3 regions of the Inquilinus sp. OTU3971 genome follow, and region 3 is predicted to be linked to each of the others. Evidence: riboswitches for the same ligand, from Rfam matches in the RefSeq annotation. Region 3 holds a riboswitch; each other region holds the start of a gene.
The links. Region 3 has a riboswitch for S-adenosylmethionine ahead of AAHM41_RS04175 (hypothetical protein). Riboswitches for the same ligand answer to the same signal wherever they lie in the genome.
Positions count from the first base shown of each region.

Region 1: linked by a shared signal. The riboswitch ahead of metZ (O-succinylhomoserine sulfhydrylase) and the one ahead of AAHM41_RS04175 (hypothetical protein) in region 3 are both predicted to bind S-adenosylmethionine.
Region 2: linked by a shared signal. The riboswitch ahead of metA (homoserine O-acetyltransferase MetA) and the one ahead of AAHM41_RS04175 (hypothetical protein) in region 3 are both predicted to bind S-adenosylmethionine.

Region 1 is NZ_JASATH010000335.1:52-4,305, forward strand. It holds gene AAHM41_RS39095 (ABC transporter permease) at 157-1,107, shown strand; gene AAHM41_RS39100 (ABC transporter permease) at 1,104-1,973, shown strand; gene AAHM41_RS39105 (GNAT family N-acetyltransferase) at 1,973-2,446, shown strand; SAM riboswitch at 2,517-2,593, shown strand; gene metZ (O-succinylhomoserine sulfhydrylase) at 2,636-3,844, shown strand; gene AAHM41_RS39115 (SH3 domain-containing protein) at 3,950-4,254, shown strand, end outside.
Region 2 is NZ_JASATH010000232.1:3,371-11,674, reverse strand. It holds gene metA (homoserine O-acetyltransferase MetA) at 206-1,126, opposite strand; SAM-I-IV-variant riboswitch at 1,174-1,279, opposite strand; gene AAHM41_RS35440 (TAXI family TRAP transporter solute-binding subunit) at 1,353-2,402, opposite strand; gene AAHM41_RS35435 (MFS transporter) at 2,414-3,709, opposite strand; gene AAHM41_RS35430 (cell wall hydrolase) at 3,845-5,464, opposite strand; gene AAHM41_RS35425 (Tat pathway signal sequence domain protein) at 5,683-6,162, shown strand; gene AAHM41_RS35420 (alpha/beta hydrolase) at 6,176-7,120, shown strand; gene AAHM41_RS35415 (pseudouridine synthase) at 7,396-8,304, shown strand, end outside.
Region 3 is NZ_JASATH010000009.1:55,517-63,820, forward strand. It holds gene phaC (class I poly(R)-hydroxyalkanoic acid synthase) at 395-2,125, shown strand; gene AAHM41_RS04175 (hypothetical protein) at 2,172-2,444, opposite strand; SAM-I-IV-variant riboswitch at 2,488-2,597, opposite strand; gene AAHM41_RS04180 (YbhB/YbcL family Raf kinase inhibitor-like protein) at 2,790-3,251, shown strand; gene AAHM41_RS04185 (hypothetical protein) at 3,432-3,737, opposite strand; gene coaA (type I pantothenate kinase) at 4,044-5,015, shown strand; gene AAHM41_RS04195 (phosphotransferase family protein) at 5,018-5,767, shown strand; gene AAHM41_RS04200 (cold-shock protein) at 5,981-6,190, shown strand; gene AAHM41_RS04205 (hypothetical protein) at 6,292-6,471, shown strand; gene AAHM41_RS04210 (hypothetical protein) at 6,497-6,727, shown strand; gene AAHM41_RS04215 (transporter substrate-binding domain-containing protein) at 6,779-7,549, opposite strand; gene AAHM41_RS04220 (DUF6065 family protein) at 7,649-8,304, shown strand, end outside.

The DNA of each region.
Region 1 (4,254 bases), on a different contig from region 3:
GGGGGGTGTCGATCGTAGGACTCCGACACGGCAGGATCTGAAGCTTTCGGCGTCCAGGTCGGATCTCCGGCTCTCTCGGCACGAACCCCCTCCCCCTAGCCCCCTCCCGCAAGGGGAGGGGGGACTATTCAGGCAGTCGCCAGGGCAGAGGCAGTCATGGTCCGTTTTCTGACCGGGCGGCTGCTCGACCTGCTGGTGGTGCTGTTCGGGGTCTCGGTCGTCGCCTTCCTGATGATCCGGCTGATCCCGGGCGACGCGGTGCAGATCATGCTCGGCGCCAACAGCGAGGTGACGCCGGACCGGATCGAAGCGCTGCGCCAGCGCCTCGGCCTCGACCAGCCGCTGGTGACCCAGTATCTCGCCTGGCTCGGCGGCCTCCTGACCGGCGATCTCGGCACCAGCCTGTGGACCGGCCGGCCGGTGCTGGAGGAGATCGTGGCCCGGATCGGCGTCACCATCGAGGTCACGCTGCTGGCCCTGGCCGTCTCGGTGGCGCTGGCGGTGCCGGCCGGCTGCCTGATGGCCTATTTCCGCAACTCGGCGCGGGACTACCTGGTGCGGGTGGTCACCATTGCCGGCGTCACCGTGCCGTCCTTCTGGCTCGGGGCGCTGCTGATCTATCTGTTCCACAGCGTCTTCCCGGCCTTCCCGGCGATCGGCTTCGTGCCGCTGGCCGACGACCCGGTCGGCAACCTGCAGCGCCTGCTGCTGCCGACCATCGCCCTGGCCGTGCCGGTGCTGGCCTCGCTGTCGCGCATCGTCCGCTCCGCCATGCTCGACGCGCTGGGGCAGGACTATATCCGCACCGCCCGGGCCAAGGGGGTCAGCGAGCGGGCGGTGGTGTTCCACCACGCCTTCCGCAACGCCATGATCCCCTTCGTCACCGCGCTGGGCATCTCCGCCGGCTACCTGTTCGGCGGCGCCATCGTGGTCGAGCAGGTCTTCGCCCTGCCGGGCCTGGGCCGGCTGATGCTGGGCGCGATCGCCGAGCGCAACTATCCGCTGATCCAGGCGGCGATCCTGCTGGTCACCGCGGGGTTCGTGGTCGTGAACTTCGTCACCGACATGCTCTATGCCGCCCTCGACCCCCGGATCGGCCTCAGATGACGGCGCCCCTCCCGGAAATCCTGGCGCCGCCGTCGCGCCGCCGCATCGCCGCGCCGCGGCACCCGCTGGTCTGGATCGGCGGGGCGCTGGTGCTGCTGCAGGTCGTGGCGGCGCTGCTGGCGCCCTGGATCGCGCCGGACGATCCGCTGGCCCAGCACGTGATCCGGCGGATGAAGGCGCCCGGCGCCGTGGCCTGGCTCGGCACCGACCAGTTCGGCCGGGACGTGCTGTCGCGCATCCTCTACGGCTACCGCGCCTCGCTCGCCGCCTCGGCCAGCGCGGTGCTGCTGGCGCTCGTCGTCGGCGGCACCCTGGGCGTGGCCGCGGCGCTGCGCGGCGGCTGGCTCGACCGCGCCGGCATGCGGCTGATGGACATCCTGTTCGCCTTCCCGATCATCCTGCTGGCGATCGGCATCGTCGCCATGCTGGGGCCGGGTGCGACCACAACGGCGCTGGCGATCGGCGTCGTCTACATCCCCGTCTTCGCCCGGCTGCTGCGCGGGCCGGCCCTGGTGGTGGCCAGCAGCCAGTACGTGCTCGGCGCCCGCGCCATCGGGGCGGGGGAGGGGCGGGTACTGTGGCGCCATGTGCTGCCCAACCTCGCCAGCGTCATCCTGGTCCAGGCCAGCTTGGCCCTCTCCACCGCGATCCTGGTCGAGGCCTCGCTGTCCTTCCTCGGCCTCGGCACCCAGCCGCCGACGCCGTCGCTCGGCCGCATGCTGGCCGAGGCACGGAGCTATCTGCTGCTGTCGCCCTGGGATTCGATCTTCTCCGGCCTTGCCATCCTGTTGGCGTCTTTCGGCTTCAACCTGCTCGGCGACGGGTTGCGCGACGCGCTCGATCCCAGGCTGCGGGGCAGTGGGTGATGGGTGATGCGAAGACGATGGAAGCGGTGACGGTCCGGCCGCCGGTGCCGGCCGACCTGCCGGTCCTGGCCGGGGTGGCGTGGCGCAGCACCCGCGCCGCCTTCGAGCACATCCTCCCGGCCGGGATCCTGGACCGCAAGCGGCCGGAGGATTTCGCCAACCGCTTCGCCGCCCGGCTGCCCGACCTGCGCATCGCGGTCGACAGCTGCGGCACGCCGCTCGGCTTCTCGCTGATGACCGGGTCGCATCTCGACATGCTGTTCGTCGACCCGGCGGCGCAGGGCCGGTCGGCCGGCACCGTCCTGCTGGCGGACGCCGTGGCGCGCGGCGGCCGCACGCTGGAAAGCTTCGCCCACAACCGGCTGGCCCGTGGCTTCTACGAGGCGCGCGGCTTCCGCCTCTGCCGCTCCTACCGCCGGCTCTACGAGGGGATCGAGATGCCCTTCGTGCTCTACGCCCTGGCCGAGGGGTGACGGGCAGCGTTGCCGGAAACGCATTGCCCGATCGCCGATTTGCCGATAAGTCTTGGGCCGTCGCCTTCCCGGGCGGCGCCGTGGTGATTTGAGCCGACCGGCTTGCGGCCACGTTAATCTCCGCTAAAAGGTCGGTTGCGCGCAGGTCCCGCACGCACCGCCTCCCGGTCGGATCGAGGAGTCGGTGAGATGGATCGTTACGAAGCCCCCAGCGAAGACGAATTCGGCCCCGAGACCGCGCTGATCCGCGGCGGCACCCGACGAACGCCCTATGGCGAGACCTCCGAGGCGATCTTCCTGACCTCGGGCTTCGTCTATGACAGCGCCGCGGCGGCCGAGGCGCGCTTCACCGGCGACGAGCCGGGCTTCGTCTATTCCCGCTACGGCAACCCGACGCTGGAGGTGCTGGAGACGCGCCTGGCCCTGCTGGAAGGGGCCGAGGGCTGTCACGTCACCGCCAGCGGCATGTCGGGGGTGTTCACCGCCCTGTTCTGCCATCTGCGCGGTGGCGACCATGTCGTGGCCAGCCGGGCGCTGTTCGGTTCCTGCTTCGTCATCCTCGGCACCATCCTGCCGCGCTACGGCATCACCACCACCTTCGTCGAAGGCAGCGACCTCGCGGCCTGGGAGGCGGCGATGCGGCCGAACACCCGGGCGGTGTTCCTGGAAACGCCGGCCAATCCGACGCTGGACTTGGTCGACGTCGCCGCGGTGGCCAAGATCGCCCATGCCGCCGGCGCCAAGGTGTTCATCGACAACGTCTTCGCCACGCCGCTGGGCCAGAAGCCGCTCGAGCTCGGCGCCGATGTGGTGATCTATTCCGCCACCAAGCACATCGACGGCCAGGGCCGGGTGCTGGGCGGCGCGGTTCTTGCCGACAAGAAGTTCCTGACCGACGACTTCCTGCCCTATTACCGGCACACCGGCCCGGCCCTGTCGCCGTTCAACGCCTGGGTGCTGGTGAAGGGGCTGGAGACGCTGGGCCTCCGGGTCGAGCGCCAGGTCGCCAGCGCCCACCGCCTGGCGCAGCTGATCGAGGCGCATCCGGCCGCCAAGTGGGTGCGCTATCCCTGGCTGGAAAGCCACCCGCATCACGAACTGGCCAAGCGCCAGATGAAGAACGGCGGCACGCTGGTCTCGCTCGACCTCGGCAGCAAGGCGGCGGCCTTCGCCTTCCTCGACGCGCTGCGGCTGGTCGACATCTCGAACAATCTCGGCGACACCAAGTCGCTCGCCACCCACCCGACCACCACCACCCACCGGGCGATGGAGGCGGCGGACCGCGCCGCCATGGGCATCACCGAAGGTCTGGTGCGGCTGTCGGTCGGGCTCGAGGGGATCGAGGACCTGGAGCGCGACCTGTCCCGCGCCCTCGACGCGGCGAAGCGGGTGGGCTGACGGCCGGGGGTGAGGCACGGCGCCGCGCCCCCTGATCCCGGCGACCGGACTCCCGCCCTGCCGCGTTTAGCCGGGTGAAGGGGGATCTCGATCCCTGGAGTTCGCATGATGAGATGGAAGCTCGCCCTCGCCGCGTTGGCCGGGCTGGCGCTGACGGCCCTGACGGCGACGGCCGCCGATGCCGCGCCGGGCTACACCACCGCCCCGGCCCGGCTGCGCGCCGGCCCGGGGGCCGACTATCCGACGGTGGCGCGGCTGCGGCCGGGCATGCCGGTGCAGATCTTCGGCTGCCTCGACGGCTGGGCCTGGTGCGATATCGGCGTCGGCCCCGACCGCGGCTGGGCCAATGGCCGCTTCCTGGCGGCGGATGTCCAGCATCGCCGCCGGGTCATCGTCGAGGCCGCGCCGGT
Region 2 (8,304 bases), on a different contig from region 3:
CTATTGTGAAAAGGTCTCGCATGCGGGAGAGGTCGGAGACGCGAAGCGGCTCCGGGTGAGGGGACTTCGTCGAGGCCGGGACCAGCCCTCACCCGGCCGTCCTGCGGACGCCCGACCTCTCCCGCCAGGCGGGAGAGGCAATGCCCGACATCGTGTCAGGCCTGGCCGAATGCGCCGACGTAACCCGATCTCAGTTCAGTCCGGTCTAGCCCCGGCCGATGTCGTCGACCTCGTACGGCGTGGTCTGGTAGATCTGGTTGATCCAGTTGCCGAACAGCAGATGGGCGTGGCTGCGCCACCGGTTCTGGGGTCGACGCTCGGGGTCGTTCTCCGGGAAATAGTCGTGCGGCAGGGCGATCGTCTTGCCGGCGGCGATGTCGCGGAAATACTCGTCGCCGAGCGTGTCGGTGTCGTACTCGACATGGTTGAACATGTGCAGCGACCGGCGGCCGGAATCCTCCAGCAGGCACAGCCCGGCATCGTCCGACTCCATCAGCACCTTCATGCCGCTGGCGGCCGGGATGTCCTCGCGCCGGTTCTCGGTCCAGCGCGACACCGGGATGGTGAAATCGTCGGAGAAGCCGCGCAGATAGGGCGACGCCGCCTCGATGATGCGGTGGCGGTACACGCCGAACTTCTTCTCGGGCAGCGCATGCTTGGGCACGCCGTGGAAATGATGCACGGCCGCCTGGGCCCCCCAGCAGATGTTGAAGCAGCCATGGACGTTGGTCTGCGTCCAGTCGAACACCCGACGCAGCTCGTCCCAGTAGGTCACCTGCTCGAACGGCATCGTCTCGACCGGCGCGCCGGTGACGATGAAGCCGTCGAACTTCTCGGTCCGGACGTCCTGCCAGTCGCGGTAGAAGGACAGGATGTGGTCGCTGGGCGTGTTGCGCGGGACATGGTTGGTCATCTTGACCAGCGTCAGCTCGACCTGCAGCGGCGAGGCGCCGAGCAGCCGGGCGAACTGGGTCTCGGTCTTGACCTTGTTCGGCATCAGGTTCAGCAGACCGATCCGCATCGGCCGGATGTCCTGCCGCACCGCCTGCGCCTCGAGCATCACCATGACCCCCTCCGCTTCGAGGACGGACCGGGCGGGCAGGTCGTTCGGAATCTTGATCGGCATTTCGCTTCGGTTCTGTTCCGCGTGTCGTGGGCAGGACCGAATTGTGGATGGACCCGTTTGGTTGTCGGTTCGACCACATCCCCCCTCTCGGGGGCGCCACCTTGCTCGGGAAGCAGGTTGGCGTCGGGCAGTGCCCAACTCCTGATGTACCGCCAGTTCTACGGGGTCCGCCCGCATATTTCAACTGGATGAATGTGCCGCGTCGTCCGGCCCGCCGGGCTTCGGTTCAGGGCGTGGCCCGGGCGGGCAGGCTCAGCACCGCATGCTCGGCATAGTAGCGGGCAGCGCCGGGATGCAGCGGCACGCCCAGGCCGCGCGTGGCGCCTTCGATCGAGATCTCCTTGCCGCGCGGATGGCCCGCGGCCAGCAGGTCCAGGGTCGATTTCTGCCACAGGGCGCGGGTGATCTCGTAGACCGTGGCCTCCTCGATCCGCTCCGCCACCAGCCAGATCGCCCCGACCGACAGGGCCGGCACCTCCGCGGCGACGCCGTCATAGAGGCCGGCGGGGATCGGCTCCTGGGTGAAGAACGGCACCTTGGCGATCAGCGCCTCGGTCTCGGGCCCGGTGACCGGCAGCAGCCGGATCGGCCGCCGCCGCGCCAGGTCGGCGATCACCCCGAGCGGCGGCCCGCCGGTCATCACCATGGCGTCGAGCCCGCCTTCGGCCAGCAGGTCGGCCGAGGGCTCCGGCCGCTCATAGACCTCGGTCACATCCGTCTGCTTCAGGCCGAAGGCGGCGAGGATCAGGCGGATGTCGTAGATCGTGCCGGAGCCTTCGGCGCCGACCGAGACGCGCTTGCCCTTGAGGTCGGCCACCGACTGCACCGGGCTGTCCGCCGGCACCACGACATGGACGAATTCGGAGAACAGATGGGCGATGGCGCGCAGGCTGGTCACCGGCGGCTGGCCGGCGAACGGCCCCTCGCCGGCATAGGCGGCGAAGGCGACATCGGCCTGGGACAGGCCGGAATCGAACTCGCCGTCGCGGATCCGCCGGATGTTGTCGATCGATCCGGCGCTGGCCTGGGCCACCGCGATCAGGCCGGAGACGCCGCAGCTGCCGCCGGCGCTGCCGCAGGGCGGCAGGCCCGGCGGGCCGGAGATGGCGCCGGCGATGATGCCGCCGATCGGGAAATAGGTGCCGCCGGTGGTGCCGGTGCCGATGCGGAAGAACAGCGGGTCCTGGGCCCGTGCCGGCCACACCCCGCCGAGCCCCGCCGCGGCCATCCCGGCGGCGGGAAGCACCGTGGTCAGCAGGCGGCGGCGGGTCAGCATGGCGGTTCCCCTCAGGCGGCGTCGCGCATGGTCGGCGGCGTCTCGTCCGGCGCGCGCGGATCGAGCTCGGCGGCGACCGGCGTGGTGGTCGGCGCGACCGAGACGAAGCTGCCCTGCTCCTCGTTCGGCTTCGCCGCGCGCCGGGTCATGCGGTAGACGGTGAACAGCGCCAGCAGCGCCGCGACCGAGCCGGTCCAGACGAACAGCCCGTCCGGGCCCAGCAGCTGCATCACCCGCGACGCCACGATCGGCCCGAACACCGCGCCGGTGCCGTAGCACAGCAGCAGGCCGGCGGCCGCCGGCACCAGCTGCTCCGGCGTCATGAAGTCGTTGGCGTGGCTGAGGCTCAGCGGATAGATGGTGTAGGACAGCCCGCCGAAGGCCGCGAGCAGCACCAGCAGCAGCGTCATCGAGGTGCCGCCGAACAGCGCCAGCGCGGCGCTGATCAGGGCCAGCGCGATGGTGATGCCGAGGAACACCTGGCGCCGGTCGAAGCGGTCGGACAGCCGGCCGACCGGGTATTGCAGCAGGAAGCCGGCGAAGATCGCCGTCATCATGAAGCTGGCGATCCAGTCCGGCGACGGGTCGATGGTGCGGGCGTAGACCGGCCCCATGCCGGAGAAGGCGGCGCTGATCAGCCCGACCGAGAAGCAGCCGGCGACGCCGAGCGGCGAGATCGCGATCAGGGCACGCAGGCCGAAGCGCTTGACCTTGATCACCGGCGGCGTCTCGACCGGGGTCAGCGACAGCGGCACCAGCGACAGCGACACCAGCATCGCCACCACCGAGAACAGGGCGAAGCCGGCCGGGTCCATCACCGTCAGCCAGGGCTGCGACAGGCCGAAGGCGGTGTAGTTCACCGCCATGTAGGAGGACATCACCCGGCCGCGCACGGCGTTCACCGCGCGGGCGTTCAGCCAGCTTTCGATGATGGTGAACAGCACCGCCATGCTGATGCCGGTGACCAGTCGCAGCGCCGCCCAGACGATCGGGTCGACCCACAGGGCATGGAACAGCGCCGCGGCGGAGGCGATGGCGGCGAAGGCGGCGAAGGTGCGGATGTGACCGACCAGCAGCACGATCCGCGGGCAGATCAGCGTACCGAGGGCGAAGCCGCCGGAATAGAAGGCCAGCACCAGCCCGATGGTGCCGACATCGAAGCCGTCGAGATCCATCCGCACCGCAATCAGCGTGCCGAACAGCCCGTTGCCCATGATCATGATCGCGGCGCTGAACAGCAGCGGCGCCACGGCCAGGAGGACCGAACCGAGGGAAGGTGTCGCGGAAGCGGGGTTGGTGGCAGCCATCACATCCGTTCTAGGTCGGCCGAAAGGCCGGGGCCAGGAAAGATTCGTGACGATTTCAGGGCAAGCCGCCCGATGGTCCCGGCCTGCAGATAAGGTGGTGCGGGGTGTCGAACCGACTACCCCCGCCGGCCGGATTCAGCCGCCGCGCTTCGGCCGGTAGAAGACGTGGTCGCCGATCGAGGCGGTGCGGCGGAAGCGGTTGGTCCAGGCCGGCATGCCGCGGCCGAGCGCCCGCATCGCCGCCGGGGCGAAGAAGTACTGGGCGCCGTCGGTCGGGTCGTCGGCGAAATAGCCGTCCAGCATCTGCCAGACCACGAGGCGCGCGGTGCGCTGCAGGATCTCGTCCTGGGCGCTCAGGGGCTGCGGGAACTGCGGCATGGCGCCGGCGCGCACGGCCTTGGCGAAGGCGCGGAAGCGCGGGCGCGACAGCGGCTCGAACTGGCCCGGATCGGCCAGCACCTCGCAGGGCGATTCGCCGAAATCATTGGCCACGGCGATGCGGTTCATCACCACCCAGACCACGGCCGCCATGCCGCGCGTGCCCTGGTTGCCGGCCTCGGTATAGGCGGTGAAGGCGAGGCAGCGCAGCGCCCGCTCCGCCTGGGTCGGCTCGGCCGGCAGGGCCACGCCGCCGATGCTCATCGGCGCCGCCCCGTACTGCCGCAGCAGCGGCGAGGGCTGGTCGAGCGCGGTGCCGCGGGCGGAGACGAAGATGGTGCAGGCCAGGTCGCCCGGACCGCAACCGGTCAGGCGGCGGCCGGCGCCGTCGGCCTCGGCGTCGCGCAGCCAGGGCGCGCCCGCCGGCTCGATCAGCGACACGGCGCGGGCCAGGGCGACATCCAGCCGCTCGGTCTCTTCCGGCTCGGGCCGGTCGACCCGCAGCAGCGAGGAGCGCGGCCGGGCCCAGACCGGCGCCGCGCCGGGCGCGGCGGGCTGCACCATGGACACGGCGTCGGCCGCGACCATCGCCTGCCCCGATCCGGACGAGGTGGGCACGGCAGGCTGGGACGGGACCGGATCGGCGGTGGCCGGCGCCACCGCGGCCACCGGCGCGATCGATGCGGGAGACGCGGCCGCGGTCTCGGCCAGCAGGCCCGCCGTCGGCCCCAGCGAGGCGACGACCACGGGCTTCGCCTCGTTCGGCGCGACATCGATCAGGGTCGCGGGGCCGGACTGCACCGCCGGCGGGGTGACGGGCGCCACCGGCGCCGTGTCCGCCAAGCCTTCGGCCGGGGCCAGGGGCGGCTCGGTGGTCGCCTGCACCGGCGGCGTGGCCACCGGCTGCCCCGGCAGCGGCACCAGGTCGGCCAGGCGGGCCGGCAGGTCGAGCCGCGCGGCCTCGGCACCGGGGCCGGGCAGGCTGACCGGCACCAGCAACGGCTCGACTTCCTGCGGCTCCGGCGCCGGGCGCGTCACCTGCTGCAGGGCATCGGCCCAGGGGTCGAGCGGCGGCTCCGGCTCGGGCAGGCGCGGCACCGCGGCGAAGGCGGAGCCGAAGAAGACCTGCAGCGGGTCGGCGTGCGGTGCGGGGGCAGGAGACATCTCGGCCAGGCGCCGCATCGTGGCGACGGCGGGCTGCGGCCGCACCGCCTCGGCCGGGTCGACCACATGCGCGGGCTCGACCGCGATCCCGGCGAGATCGACGGCGACGACGGGCGGCAATGCCGGGCGCGCGGAATCGATCGCGATCGCGCCGCCGAGGGCGGTAGCCCCGACCAGCGCGATCGACAGAAGAAGGAGGCCCTTCGACGTCATGCCCGACCTCCCCCTTGTCGGCGCGTCGGGCGGAGCCCATCCGGGCACACTCCGCCCGGCGCCGCCGGGAGACGGGGCAACGCTCTGCGCCGGCGATCGGGCCCGGGAATGGTCTCAACGATTCCGGGAACACCGACCGCCCAAGTGCATTTCATTGCGGTCACGAGGGGCGCGGGTATCATGGCGCGCCCTGCGAGTCCAGACCGACGGAAGGCCATATGTCCCGCAAAACCGCTGAAATCCGCCGTTCCGCCTGGGTTCGCCCGGCACGTTTTTTCGCTTTTTTTATCGCGATTGCCGCCTTTCCGGCCCTGGCGCAGGACAAGCCCGCCGCCGAGTCGGCACCGAAGGAGGCGATCGACATCGAGCTGAACAAGCTCGAACCCGGCAACAATGGCTGCCGGGCCTTCATGGTCATGCACAACGGCACCAGCCGGAGCTACAGCAACCTGCAGCTCGACCTCGTGGTGTTCGACCCGAAGGGCATCATCGTTGACCAGCTGGCCGTGGACATGGCCCCGCTGAGCGCCGACAAGACCATGGTCAAGGTGTTCGAGATCGCCGGTCATGATTGCGGTAATTTCGGCCGTGTGCTGTTGAACGACGTGTTGACCTGCAAGGCGGGGGACGCAGCGGTCGAACGCTGCATCGATCTATTGGTTCCCACCAGCCGGGCGGCGATCGGTTTCATCAAGTAAAGAAGGCCGGATCATGGCGGCCGACCCGCAGATCATTACGATGCTTGAGCGGATCGCTGCTGTTTCCGGCGACACACCACCGGCCGAGCGACTGTCGCCGGCCGAAGCGCGGCGCGCCATGGCCTCGGTCCTGCCGCTCCTGAACGAGCACGCACCGGCCGTGGCCCGGGTCGAGGACCGCACCCTGCCCGGCGCGGCGGGGCCGATCGCCGCACGCTTCTACGACCCCGGCACGACCGACCCGTCGCCGGCGATCGTCTACATCCATGGCGGCGGCTGGGTGCTGTGCGACCTGGACAGCCATGACGGCGTGTGCCGGGAGCTGGCGCAGCGTTCGGGCCTCAAGGTGGTCAGCCTCGGCTACCGGCTGGCGCCGGAGCATCCGTTCCCGGCCCCGCTCGAGGATTGCGTCGCGGCGGTACGCTGGCTCGCCACCCAGGGCCGCGACTGGGGCATCGACCCCGACCGCCTGGTGATCGCCGGCGATTCCGCCGGGGCCAACCTGTCGCTCGCCACCCTGCTGGCGCTGCGCGACGCCGGCGAGCGGCCCCTGCGCGGGGCGGCGCTGGTCTATGGCGTGTTCGCGCCCGACCACGACACGCCATCGCATCTGGCGTATGGCGGCGATAACCGCTACTTCCTGTCGACTGCCGAGATGGAGTGGTTCTGGGGCCATTATGTCCCGGCCGGCACCGACCGGCGCACGCCGCTGGCCGCGCCGCTCTACGCCGATCTCGCCGGCCTGCCGCCGCTGTACCTGACCGCGGCGGAGTACGATTGCCTGAGGACCGACAGTGAACAGCTTGCCTATCGCCTGGCCGTGGACGGACGGCCGCACGAATTCCGGCTGTGGCGCGGCATGATCCACGCCTGTCTGCACATGGCCGGCAATGTCGAGGCGATGCGGGCCGAGATCGACCATCTGGCCGCCTTCCTGCGCCGGCAGGCCACGGCATGAGCCGCCCCCCGCGCCCCCCGAAATCCGGCGCCGGACGCATGCGCGGCCCCGGCCGATCCTCCGAAGCCGGCGACGGCGACGAGCGGCGCCCGCCGCGCGGACGCAAGCCCGCCGGCCGAGCCGGAGCCCAGGCCGAGCGGCCGGCGCGGGACACCCGGCGCCCCGACAGGCCGTCCCGCGGAGCCCCTGCGGACCGCGAGGAGGCCGAACGCGCTCCCCGCCGCACCGCGCGCGCTGCCGGTGGCCGTAGTGCCCGGCAGGATGAGCCGGAGGCGATGCCGAGGCGTCGGCCGCCCCGCGACGGCAAGACGCCGTCCCGCCTCGCCGCCGCGAAGGCCGACGACGAGAAGGCGCCTCGCGGCGGGAAGCGGTCCGGCCCGGCCGCGGCCGGCCGCCGGCCCGCGCCCGGCAAGCCGCGCGGATCGCGGTCGAAAGCAACCACGCCGCAGGAGGCTGCACGCGCCGCTATTCCGGAATGGCTGTGGGACGGCGAGGAGCCGGCTGAAGAAGCCACCCCGCGCCGGCGCGGCCGCCCACGCGGCCCGGTGCCGGAGGAGCGCGCCGAGCCGGCCGAGGCACCAGCGCCGCGCCGCCGGACGCGCGGCCCGCTGACCTCGTCGCGCAAGATCGCCGGCGATGCCGGAGCAGCGAAGCCGGTGTCGGCCAAGCCGGGCGAACGCTGGCGCGAGGAGCGGCGCAAGCGCCCCTCGCCGGAGCCGGACCAGTGCCGCTACGTCGTCTTCCACAAGCCCTATGGCGTGCTGAGCCAGTTCACGCCGGAGGGGCGCTGGCGCGGCCTGAACGAGTTCGGCCTGCCGCCCGGGATCTATGCCGCCGGCCGGCTGGACGCCGACAGCGAGGGTCTGCTGCTGCTGACCGATGACGGGCCGCTGATCAAGCGCCTGCTGGACCCGAAGCACGGCCACCCCCGCACCTATCTGGCCCAGGTCGAGGGCGACCCGGCGGAGGAGGCGCTGGCGGCCCTGGCCGGCGGCATCGCCCTGACCGACGGCCCGACCCGCCCCTGCGGCATCGAGCGGCTGGCGGAGGAACCGGACCTGCCGCCGCGCGACCCGCCGATCCGGGCCCGGAAGTCGATCCCGACCGCCTGGCTGCGGCTGACCCTGACCGAGGGCCGCAACCGCCAGGTGCGGCGGATGACTGCGGCGGTCGGCCACCCGACC
Region 3 (8,304 bases):
CGTGCCTAGCACACTTCGTTGAAAGGGTGGACTGGAAAGAGGATGGCCGTGCAAAGTGGCAGATAAGCGGCATTCTACGCCCGAATCCGCGCCTCGGGCGACGCCGCCGCAGCCAGGGAGACCCTTCCGCATGACCGAGCGCGCCCGCACCGCCCCCAGCCGGACGAAGTCCGGCGAAGCGGAGCCAAAGACCCGGACGAAGTCCGGCGAAGCGGAGCCAAAGACCCGGACGAAGTCCGGCGGAGCAGCGCCCAAGGGCCGGACGACGTCCGGCGAAGCCGCGCTCGAGACCCGGACGAAGCCCGATGCGGCCGGGCCGGCGGTTCAGGCCAAGCCCGGCGCGCCCGCGCCCGAGACCGCGCCGGCGGCGGATCCGGCCGAGCTGGGCCGCCGCATGATCGAGATCGGCGAGCGCAGCGCCCGGCTGGTCACCGCCTTCCTGGAGAAGCAGGGCCGGGCCGAGACGCCGGAGCTCGACCCGCTCAACATCGGCTCGGCCTTCCTGGCCATGACCCAGCGGCTGATGGCCGACCCGACCCGGCTGCTGCAGGCCCAGATGTCGCTGTGGCAGGACTACGCCACGCTGTGGAGCCGCACCGCCCAGCGCATGCTGGGGCAGGAGGCGGAGCCGGTGGTGGCGGCGGAGAAGGGCGACAAGCGCTTCAAGGACCCGGCCTGGAGCGAGGTCGCGGTGTTCGACTTCATCAAGCAGTCCTACCTGCTGACCGCGCGCTGGCTGCAGGGCTCGGTGCGCGAGGTCGAGGGGCTGGACGCCAAGACCGCGAAGAAGGTCGACTTCTATACTAGGCAGTTCATCGACGCGATGTCGCCGTCGAACTTCGTCGCGACCAACCCCGAGGTGCTGCGCAGCACGCTGGATTCGCGCGGCGAGAACCTGGTCAAGGGCCTCGAGAACATGCTGGCCGACCTGGAGCGCGGCCAGGGCCAGCTCGCCATCACCATGACCGACCGCAGCGCCTTCGAGATCGGCCGCAACATCGCCGTCACTCCCGGCAAGGTGGTGTTCGAGACCGAGCTGATGCAGCTGATCCAGTACGACCCGGCGACCGAGACGGTGGCGCGGCGGCCGCTGCTGATCATCCCGCCCTGGATCAACAAGTTCTACATCCTCGACCTGAAGCCGCAGAACAGCCTGATCCGCTGGGCGGTCGAGCAGGGCCACACCGTCTTCGTCGTCTCCTGGGTCAACCCGGACGGGCAGCTGGCGGATAAGAGCTTCGGCGACTACATGCTGGAAGGGTCGCTGGCGGCGCTCGGCGCGATCGAGCAGGCGACCGGCGAGCGCGAGGTCAACGTCATCGGCTATTGCCTGGGCGGCACGCTGCTGGCCTGCACCCTGGCCTGGATGACGGCCAAGGGCGAGGCGGACCGGGTCAAGAGCGCGACCTACCTGACCACGCTGACCGACTTCACCGATCCGGGCGAGCTCGGCATCTTCGTCGACGAGGAGCAGCTGCGGACGATCGAGCACAAGATGTCCGGCAAGGGCTATCTCGAAGGCTCGGCCATGGCGACGACCTTCAACCTGCTGCGCGCCAACGACCTGATCTGGTCCTTCGTCGTCAACAACTACCTGCTGGGCAAGGACCCCTTCCCCTTCGATCTGCTCTATTGGAACAGCGACGCGACCCGGATGCCGGCCGCGATGCACAGCTTCTACCTGCGCAACATGTACCAGGAGAACCGGCTGGCGCAGCCGGGCGGCATCACCCTGGCCGGGGTGCCGATCGACCTGACCACGATCAAGACCCCGACCTTCATGCTGTCGACCCGCGACGACCACATCGCGCCCTGGGCCTCGACCTATGCCGGAACCCAGCTGTTCGGCGGGCCGGTGCGCTTCTGCCTCAGCGCCTCGGGCCACATCGCCGGGGTGGTCAACCCGCCGGCGGCGAAGAAGTACTGCCATTGGGTCAACACGCGGACGCCGAAGACCCCGGAGGCCTGGCTCCAGGCCGCCGAGCAGGTCGAGGGCTCGTGGTGGCCGGAATGGCAGAAATGGGTCGCCCGCCACGCCGGCGGCCAAGTCCCGGCCCGGCGCCCGGGCGACGGCGGGCTGACCCCGATCGAGGACGCCCCTGGCCGCTACGTGCGGGCGACGTGAACGCAGATCAAGGTTGGGTTCGCCCCGCGAACCCAACCTCCCCATCTCACGCTGCCAGATCCGCCGCCGCATAGGCCCGGCGCAGCTCGGCCAGGCGATCGCCCTCCAGCACCCGGTCGAGATGGATCTCCGGCCGCGACGCGGCGGCCAGGACGACGCGGTAGAGATGGGTCCACAGCCCGGCGCCGCGATGCACCACGGCGTACAGGATCTCGCGCCGCTGCGGGTCGCGCGGGCGGGGACAAGGGCGCTCGTCGAGCCGCTCGACGGTGTCGCCGGGATGGGCCAGCGGGATCGCTGCGGACTGGTAAGCAGACATGAAAACCCTCCATCGCGGTTGCGAGGAGGGCTGACGCGCGGCTTTCGACCCGTTTGGTTGCCGGTCCGGCCGCATCGCCCCTCTTGCGAGAGGCCACCACCTTGCCCGGGAGGCAGGTTGGCGTGGGCGTCAGCCCAACTCTGGATGCGAGGCTGGGTGTAGCGCGGAGCGCGCCGCAGCGCAAGCCCGATCGGGCCGGCGCGTCGGGCAACCGATATCGACATTCTGAGGGCGGGAAGCCGGAGCGCGCCTTGCCCTGACACGGTCACGTCGCCATTTCTCAAGAGAAGCCATCGCCCGGTTGCCGGCGAGGCAGGGCGCCGGGCTCGCGAAGGGAGACGCGCCATGGGAATGCACCTCACCAGTCCTGCGTTCGGGAACGGCGAACGAATGCCGGAACGCTTCAGCTGCGACGGCCTGGACCAATCGCCGCCGCTCGCATGGTCTGAGGCACCCAAGGGAACGCACAGTTTTGCGCTGTTCTGCGACGATCCCGATGCGCCGGGAGGCACCTTCCATCACTGGGCGGTTTACGACATTCCCGTCAGCACTCACGAGCTGCCGGAGGGCTTTCCGCGCACGCCCACGGCCGGACTGGCGCGGCAGGGCGTCAACGATTTCGGGAAGGTCGGCTATGGCGGGGCCTGTCCGCCAAGAGGCCACGGCCCCCACCACTACCATTTCAAGCTGATGGCCCTGGATGTCGGCCATCTCTCTGTTCGCGGCACCCGCTGCGGGGATATCGAGGCCGCGGCGCGCACCCACGCCCTGGCCGAAATCGACCTGGTGGGCATCTATTCGCGCTGACGCTCCCCTGGCGGATTCGTTCTTCGGCGGCGATCCCGGCCGACGGTCACGCCGACCGGGATGCCGGATCCAAGGCCGGCAGCCGTCACCGTCTCCAGCGGAAACCGGAGCCATGTTGACCACGTACGGCCGCAAGCGGCGCGCTGCGTGGGCCGTGTCCTTCGAGGCTGGCCGTCGGCCTCACGCCGCCTTCTCGTCTTCGAACATGACCGGCGGCCCGAGCTCCGCGAGGCGGAAGAGGCGGAAGGCCCGCTCGCCGTTGAAGTCGAGGACGCGGAGATCGTCCGATTCATGCAGGTCGCGCATTACCACCTGGAAATGGCCCCCATAGCGTTCCCGCGCCATCGGCACAGGCACCTCATAGGCGATGAATTTCTCGATGCCCTTGGCCCGAAGCTTCTCGGTCAGCGCCGGGTCGGTCAGCGAAGCATGCGAGGTCACGATCACCAAAGGACCGCTCCCGGTAAACAGCAGCGCCGCTTTCATGGCGGGTCCTCCTCAGAGCTGGCGCTGTACGAAGCGTTGCGACAGCTCAGCAACAATGATCCTTGGCGCGAAGTCCCGGTCGTCAAGCGTCTGAACTGTGAGCAGGCATGGGGACGGTCCCCTCAATATCGCACGAGGCCTGAAGCCTGCCGCGCCGATCGGCGCCGAGCCCCGAACCACCATCCTGGTGTTGTTCGGGTCACTGGCCAACCCGGAGCAAGGCTTCGATCTCGCCGTGCCCCGGACCGCTCTTGCCCCGATGCTCGGATCGTCGGACGCTGCCGGACTGTCCGCTGCGAGCCGTCGATGCCCAACCAATCCCCCTCCCCCGCCCGGCCGGTGCCCGACCTTTTCGCGGCCAAGCCCGCCGCCTATGACCGCTTCACCCGGGCCGAATGGGCGGCGCTGCGGGCCACCACGCCGATGGTCCTGTCCGAGGCCGAGCTGGTCGAGCTGCGCGGGCTGAACGAGCCGGTGTCGCCGGCCGATGTCGCCGACATCCTGCTGCCGCTGTCGCGCCTGCTGAACCTGCATGTCGCCGCCGCCCGCGCGCTCGATGGGGTGCAGGACGCGTTCCTCGGCCGGCCCGGCCCGCCACCGCCCTACATCATCGGCGTCGCCGGCAGCGTTGCCGTCGGCAAGAGCACCTTCGCCCGGCTTCTGCGCCTGCTGCTGTCGCGCTGGCCCGACCATCCGCGGGTCGAGCTGGTGACCACCGACGGCTTCCTGTGGCCGAAGTCGGTGCTGGAGGAGCGCGGGCTGATGCGCCGCAAGGGCTTCCCCGAGAGCTACGATTTGCGCCGGATGATCGGCTTTCTGGCCGCGGTGAAGTCCGGCCGCCCGGAGGTCGAGGCGCCGGTCTACTCGCACCTCGCCTACGACATCCTGCCCGGCGCGAAGCAGGTGATCCGCCGGCCGGACATCCTGGTCTTCGAGGGGCTGAACGTGCTGCAGGCGCCGGCCGGGGCGTCGGTCGTCACCTCCGACTTCTTCGACTTCTCGGTCTATGTCGATGCCGAGGAGGAGGACATCGCCCGCTGGTTCGTCGAGCGTCGCCTGCTGCTGCAGCGCACCGCCTTCCGGGACCCCTCCTCCTATTTCCATCACCAGCGCGACCTGCCGGAGGCCGAAGCCCGCCGCGTCGCCCGCGAGATCTGGGACCGGATCAACGGGGTCAACCTGCGCGAGAACATCCTGCCCACCCGGCAGCGCGCCCGGCTGGTGCTGCACAAATCCGCCGATCACTCGGTCGACGCCGTCGCCTTGCGCCGGATGTAGCCATGGACCTGCCCCTCGGACCGCTGATCGGATCGGGCAAGGAGGCCGAGGTCTTCGACGCCGGCGATCTGGTGGTCAAGCTGTACCGGACGACCGCGGCCGCGCCAAAGCGGGCGGCGTTCCGCGAGGCCTCGATCCTGGCGCTGATCGAATCGCTCGGCCTGCCCGTGCCGTCGGTCCATGCCGTCGGTCAGATCGACGGCCGCTGGGGCATCGCCATGACCCGGGCCGAAGGTCCGCCCCTCGCCGACGCCATCCGTGCCCCCGGCCGGATCGAGGCCTGTCTGGACCGGATGGCCCGGCTGCAGATCGCGATCCATGGCCATCCCGGGACGCATCTCGGCAGCCTGAAGGCGAGGCTGGCGGCGAATATCGCCAGGATGCCGGACGAGGCCCTGCGGCGCCGGCTGCTGCACGGCCTGGCCGCGCTGCCGGACGGCGACCGCCTCTGCCACGGCGACTTCCACCCGTGGAACATCCTGGGGCCGCCGGGCCGCGAGGTGGTGGTCGACTGGCTGGATGCCTGCACCGGCGACCCGGCGGCCGATGTCTGCCGTTCCTATGTGCTGATCCGGCCGGTGGCGCCCGACCTGGCCATGGCCTATGTTGAGACCTACGCTGCGGCTGCGGGCGAAAGCCGGGACCGGATCCTCGCCTGGCTGCCCTTCGCCGCCGCCGCCCGCCTGGCCGAGGGCGTGCCGGACCAGGCCGGGGCGCTGCTGGCGATGGCCGAGCCCGGAACCCTGCCGTGACCCGGCTCCGAGGGGCCGCGAAACGTTGCGTTCGGGCCGATTCTGCCGTCGAACTTGCCATTCCGTCCGCCGTCCCCCATGTTTAGGGGGTCATTCTGGTTCGGACGGCCGGCCTGCTATGCCCTCGCGGCCGCGGATCCCTCGCCTTTCCCCTTCCCGTTTGATGCGTTGCGCAGTCCCGCGCGGCGCCACCCCTCAACTGGAGGAAAAGCGATGCCGATCGGCACCGTGAAGTGGTTTAACAGCACCAAAGGCTTCGGTTTCATTCAGCCGGAGAGCGGCGGACCGGACGTGTTCGTTCATATCTCGGCCGTCGAGCGCGCCGGGCTGCGTGGCCTCAACGAAGGCCAGCAGATCTCCTACGAAGAGCAGCGCGACCCGAAGCGCGGCAAGACCTCGGCGGAGAATCTGAAGGCCGTCTGAGCCTTCGATTGCGGAGCGGAACAGGAGCGCCCGCCCGTCGGGCGCTCCTTTTCTTGTGACAGACCGGCGATGCGGACGCATCGCGCCAGAGGGAGGCCGTCATGCCGTTCAAGCCGAACTACAATCAGCAGCGCAGCGAGCGCAACCGCGCCAAGGAACAGAAGAAGCAGGAGAAACTGCAGAAGCGCGAGGAAGAGACTGCGCGCCGCAAGGCGACCCAGGAGGGCGACGCGCCCCAGGATGGCGATGCGCCGCCGAACGACGCGACCGAGCCGTCCTGACCCGAACCGTCACCGGAGTGCCGCCATGGCCCGGAGCAAGAAACAGTCCAATGACAGCACCTTCGTGCTGTTCAACATCGTCTACCAGGACGGCACGCTGAGCTCGAACCGCAAGGTACCGCGCGCCGAGGCCGACGGGCTGGACGGCGAGGCCCCCGTGCGCGCCTTCATCGAGGCGCAGGACCGCAAGATCGCCGAGATGTCCGGCAATCCCCGCGGCCCGATCAAGACCATGACCCGGCTGCGCGGCCAGTAATCCAGGCCGGCGCCCCGAGCCGGGCTCCGGAGAGCCCGGCTTTGCTTTGCCTCAGCCGAGCCACGCCGCGCTGAACTTCGCGTGGCCGCCGTCGTGCAGGCGCAGGTTCAGCCACTGGTCGACGAAGGCCTTGAACACCACGTCGCCGCGCGGCAGCAGATAGGCCTTCTCGGCGAAGGTGAAGGGCTGGTCGGGATGCACGGCGCAGAGGCCGGGGCGCAGCTTCTGCTGCAGCCGGGTCTCGCTGGCATCGGTGATCATGACATCGGCCCGGCCGGCCAGGATCTCGTCGAAGATCGTGGTGTTGTCCGGGAAGATGGTGATCTTCGCCGACTTGATCCGCTCGCGCACGAAGGCCTCGTTGGTGCCCCCCGGCGGCTCGATCACCGTGACGCCGGGCTGGTCGATCTGCTCCACCGTCTGGAACTTGTCGACGTTCTCGCATTTGGTGATCGGCGTCTTGCCATCGACATCGATCGGGATGCTGAAGAAGGCCTGCTTCTGGCGCTGCAAGGTCACGCTGATGCCACCCATGGCCATGTCGCAGGCGCCGCTGGTGAAATCGGCCATCAGCGTCTTCCAGCTGGTCTTGACGAACTCCGCCTTCACCCCGAGCACGGCCGCCAGGTCCTTCGCCATGTCGATGTCGATGCCCTCGTACTCGCCCTTGGCCGGGTCGAGATAGGTGAAGGGCTTGTAGTCGCCGGTGGTGCAGACCTTCAGCACCCCGGCCTTGGCCACGGCGTCGAGCGTGTCGGTGCGATCCGCCGCGGTTGCGGCGGCAGGCAGGACGAGCAGCAGAGCGGCAGCGAGCAGGCGCATGATTCCTCCCGGTTTCGAGTCGGTGAGGATCTTAGTCGGACAAATGGGACGCCACCAACAGGGTCGTCCGCGCGGCCGGTCGCCGCTACCATCGCCCGCATGAAGCTGATCGCCTACACCATCGGCGGGAGCCATCCGGAGATCCGGCCAGCCCCGGCCACACGCGACTGGATGTCGGCGACGCCGGAGGGCTTCGCCTATCGCTGCCTGCCGCTCAACATCGCCAACGCCCATGGCTGGGAGATCCTGTGCCCGGCCGCGATCCGGGCCTGGTGGGACGGCGGCACGGCGCCGGAGTCGGTGCGGGTCGAGGCGTCCGGAGACGGCCCGCATCCCGCGGTCGGGCATTTCGGCAGCGGCATCCTGACCTTCCATGTGCCGCTGCTGCTGCGCACCGAGCCGGGCTGCAACCTCTGGGTCTCGGGCCCGACCAACGCGCCGAAGGACGGCATCGCGCCGCTGACCGGCGTGGTCGAGACCGACTGGTCGCCCTACGGCTTCACCATGAACTGGCGCTTCACCCGGCCGAACCATCTGGTCGAGTTCGCGGCCGGCGAGCCCTTCTGCCTGTTCTTCCCGCTGGTGCGCGACGCGGTCGAGGCAGTGGAGCCGGAGATCCGCCCGTTATCCGACGACCCGGCGCTGGAGGCGCGCTACTGGGCCTTTCACCAGGGCCGCACCGATTTCCTGGCCGACCTGCCGGTGCCCGGCACCGACGCCAACGAGGCGAAGTGGCAGAAGGGCTACTACCGCGG